2 regions of the Psychrobacillus sp. FSL K6-1464 genome follow, and region 2 is predicted to be linked to the other one. Evidence: riboswitches for the same ligand, from Rfam matches in the RefSeq annotation. Region 2 holds a riboswitch; the other holds the start of a gene.
What was found. Region 2 has a riboswitch for S-adenosylmethionine ahead of MKX39_RS00940 (O-acetylhomoserine aminocarboxypropyltransferase/cysteine synthase family protein). Riboswitches for the same ligand answer to the same signal wherever they lie in the genome.

Region 1 (2,203 bases), 3.5 Mb from region 2:
CGCTTCACTCGCAAATATACTTCCGGTATGAAGATCCCCATGTAACAAAGCTTCGGCTTCCGTCAAAAAACTTCTTTTTAGCTTGGCTACTTCCAATTTCAACAAGTTGTTATTCCAAATAGCTTCCACTTCTGCTTGTAATGCTGGCTCAAAGTCATTTGTTTCATGATCAAAAAAAGGATCTGTAAAGATTAAGTCTTCTGTGATCTTACATAGCTCGGGGTTAGAAAATTCTACAACAAGTGACTTTTTTTCAAAGGGGTGGAGTGCAAAGTCAGAAGTATTGAAAAGTGTTAAGGCTAGATATTCGCCAATATCGGTTGATAATTTAGGATAGGACTTTCCTTTTATCAAGCCCTCACGAACTATTTCAAGATGAGACAGATCTTCCATGATTGTGATTGCTAAGCTTTCATCAGTTGCATAAACTTTTGGGACTAATCCAACTGCGTATTCTCCATGTTTTTGTAATGCACTAGCTTCGATCTTTGCCCTTTTCAAAGTAAGTGGCCAACTCTCCCCGATGACCTTTGCATAGGGTAAGGCCTGTTTAATAATAATGCCTTTCTCACCGGATCCATCTGTTACACGGAATACATAATTTAGATTTCCATCACCAATCTCTTCGCAAACTAATGGAGCTTCGCTAGAAAATAATGATAACTCTATCGCCAGTGAAATTACCGTTTCTTTAGTTAATGATTCATATTCTTTCATTGCTACTACCGCCATTATGATCGTCCTCTCATTTACAAAATAAAAAACCTCTTTCCAAAAGAAAGAGGCTTAGAATAAGAGATTCTGAACCTCTTATCTCTCAGAAAGTAAACTTTCTGATGGAATTAGCACCGTGCCTTACGGAATTTTACATTCCGGCGCATAAAGCGCCCCGTCTCACAACGGTATTACGGTCGGTTGCTGGGCGTCATCGGGCCATTATCCCTCTGCCTGCTCTTGATAAGAGTGCGGTACAACTATGATGTTTGTTTAGAATCCTAGCATATTAGAAAAAGCTATGTCAATACAATTTTGAATAATGATAATTTTTCAATTTCTTGTTGACAGAATTTTTAATGCATGGAATAATCAATATAATTTATTAAATACAAACTGAATATTTTTTCTTATTTAGAGCAGGTGGAGGGACAAGCCCTATGATACCCGGCAACCGATTCAATTATGAACACGGTGCTAATTCTTGCAGTCAAATGGCTGAGAGATAAGAAGTTGTTAAGCTATTAACCTCTTCTTATTTGAAGAGGTTTTTTATATTATCTGTCTAGCTCTAGCGCCTAGGCACTTACGCTTTTCTAATATTAGGAGTGAAAAAATGAGTGGAATTACTGCGCACTATCAACTATACGGAAAGTCTGGTTCTTTTGAAAAAAAAGCGGATGATATTGCCCTTGGATTGACTATTGGTTCTTGGACCAATTTAGCTTTTTTAGAACAGGAACAGCTAAAAAAACATAAAGGAACTGTACGATCGGTTACTGAATTTGAAAATATTCTTCACCCCATTCATCCGGAAAGAATTAAAGGAGAAATTAAAGTATTCTATCCTGCCGCAAATTTTTCAGCAGATATACCAGCAATTTTAACTACCGTTTTCGGCAAACTATCTTTGGATGGAGAAGTAAAATTATTGGATTTAGAATTTGACACAAATATATTATCCCATTTCCCTGGCCCTCGCTTCGGCATTCAAGGTATCCGAGAAAGATTGGGAGTTTATGAACGTCCACTCATCATGAGTATCTTCAAAGGTGTCATTGGAAGAGATATCGAGTACCTAGCGCAACAACTTAAGCAACAAGCACTTGGTGGAGTTGACCTTGTAAAAGATGACGAAATCCTATTTGACAATCCACTCACTTCGTTTGAAACACGTATCACTACTGGTCGAGAGGTATTAAGACAAGTCTATGAAGAAACTGGTCATCGTACTCTATACGCAGTAAATTTGTCGGGACGTACATTCAAACTAAAGGACAAGGCCAAAAAAGCACGGGAACTTGGAGCAGATGCACTCTTATTTAATGTTCATGCATACGGTTTAGACGTTCTTCAGGAGTTAGCAGAGGACGAAGAGATTCAATTACCACTCATGGCTCATCCGGCTTATAGCGGAGCATTCACGTCCTCAGGATTTTATGGAGTTTCCACGGCACTTGTTCTTGGTAAACTTACCCGCTATGCAGGA
Region 2 (2,203 bases):
ACCCAAGTTACTTCTTCGTTACTTTCTAAGTACTCCGCAATTTTTTGTGCATTTTCATTATGCTTTGGTACGCGTAAATGAAGTGTTTCTAGTCCTTGTAAAAAGGAAAATGCTGCTTCAGGACTTAAAGTTGGACCAAAATCACGAAGCAATTGAACGCGTAATTTCACTGCAAATGCCACGTTTGGAACGTCTATTCCATATCTTAGACCATGATAGGTCACATCCGGTTGTGTGAATCCTGGAAATTTCTCGGAGTCCCAATTGAAGTTTCCTCCATCTACTACAACTCCACCAATCGTAGTACCATGACCACCAATCCACTTAGTCGCTGAATGAATTACGACATGAGCACCGTACTTAATAGGGTTCGATCCATATGGAGTAGCAAATGTGCTATCTACAAGTAAAGGCACTCCTACTTCGTTAGCAATGGCTGCTACGTTTTCTATATCTAATACATTTAAGCTTGGGTTTCCTATAATTTCTCCAAAAAATGCTTTCGTTTTATCTGTCACAGCAGCTCGGAAATTTTCTGGATCTGTAGAATCTACAAATTTCACCGTTATACCATATCGCGGCAATGTATGAGCAAATAAATTAAACGTACCACCGTATAAATTCTCAGCAGCAATAATTTCGTCTCCTGCTCCTGCAATGTTTAATATAGAAAATGCGATAGCTGCCATTCCTGAAGAAAATGCAACTGCTGCCGTCCCCCCCTCTAATAATGCAATTCGTTGTTCAAATACATCCACAGTTGGATTCGTAATACGTGAATAGATATTACCTGTTTCTGCAAGAGCAAATAGGTTTTGTGCATGTTCTGTATCTCTAAATACAAAGGATGTTGTCTTATGAATGGGTACTGCTCGTGATCCAGTCACTGGATCTGGTTGTTGGCCACCGTGTAAAAGTAGTGTTTCTTTTTGTAGATTGGTCATTTGAATTCCTCCTAAAATGTAGTTAGATGGACGCTTATGGAGGCGAGGGAGGATTAGAACAAGCAAAAAACCCTCTTCAATTAAGAAGAGGGTGCAAATTCGCATGTTCCTCCTCTTATCTTCCAAATTCAATTTAGAATTTGTAGGATTTAGCACCTTTCCAAGTTGAGAACTTGTTGGTTGCCGGGCATCGTAGGGCCTATTCCCTCCGCCACTCTTGATAAGAGTATTAGATTTAGTTTTCCATCTTGTTTCACAGTATAGATTTCTACCAATCTATTTGTCAATACTTTTTTGAATAATTAAAAAACATATACTTTAAAATTCTGAAACTTCTCATCTTTTCATTCGTTTAATATATTGAAGTTAATGGGGGTGAAAAAAATGCTCATTCCGATGATTTGTATCCTTGTGATCAGTTATCTTGTTGGGTCCATTCACGGTTCTAAAATAGCTCAGTATCTGAGTGGGGTAAATATTAAAAAAGAGGGCTTAAAAAATTCTGGCGCCTCAAATGCAGCTATTGTTCTTGGCGCAAAATATGGCATTTTAGTTGCCATAATTGATATTTTAAAGGGAGTTATAGTCGTAATTGGGACGGGTTTTTGGGTGTCACAGTACGCACATTTTTCGATAGTGGAACAGGACATCCTGCTATATAGTGCAGGTGCTGCTGTAATACTTGGACATAACTTCCCTCTTTACACTAAATTTAAAGGTGGTAAAGGCACTGCATCCCTTATTGGTGTACTACTTGCTCTTAGCTGGCCGCTTGGTTTAATCGGACTTATATTATTAATCGGAACTACATTATTAACGGACTATTTATTAATTGGTGTGTTTGTTTTTTACTTTGTTTTTATCGGTGCATCCATTTGGTTTGCAGAAGGAGTAGGGCCAATGGCTATTGCCGGATTTCTATTTTTGATGGCTGTTGTACTACATCTCGAGAATTTCCGTCGTTTAATGCGAAAGGAAGAGATGAGAATCTCCACTTTCTTAAGTAAGAAGAAACCATCTGTATGAAATGAGTGAATATCATGAAGAAGAAAATGAGGTGGATCGTGCTTATCCCATTAGTAGTGATTATTTCTAGTGGAATTGGGATATGGGTTCTCACGAGTAATTGGCTTGAAAATGGTCAAAATCCAAAGGCAGATGGCACCAATCAATATGCTATTGTGCTTGGTGCCAAAGTGAAAAAAGGGAATATCCCTTCTTTTGCTTTACAGTATCGATTGGAGGCTGCTCTTGCGTAT

Region 1: it holds a riboswitch for S-adenosylmethionine, as region 2 does, so the genes downstream of both, mtnW (2,3-diketo-5-methylthiopentyl-1-phosphate enolase) here and MKX39_RS00940 (O-acetylhomoserine aminocarboxypropyltransferase/cysteine synthase family protein) in region 2, are expected to answer to the same signal.

The regions. Positions count from the first base shown of each region.
Region 1 is NZ_JBBOOP010000001.1:3,716,650-3,718,852, forward strand. Features, by position in the region: gene mtnK (S-methyl-5-thioribose kinase) at 1-732, opposite strand, end outside; SAM riboswitch class I at 808-964, opposite strand; SAM riboswitch class I at 1,122-1,226, shown strand; gene mtnW (2,3-diketo-5-methylthiopentyl-1-phosphate enolase) at 1,331-2,203, shown strand, end outside.
Region 2 is NZ_JBBOOP010000001.1:181,242-183,444, reverse strand. Features, by position in the region: gene MKX39_RS00940 (O-acetylhomoserine aminocarboxypropyltransferase/cysteine synthase family protein) at 1-944, opposite strand, end outside; SAM riboswitch class I at 1,057-1,171, opposite strand; gene MKX39_RS00935 (glycerol-3-phosphate acyltransferase) at 1,329-1,970, shown strand; gene MKX39_RS00930 (YdcF family protein) at 1,985-2,203, shown strand, end outside.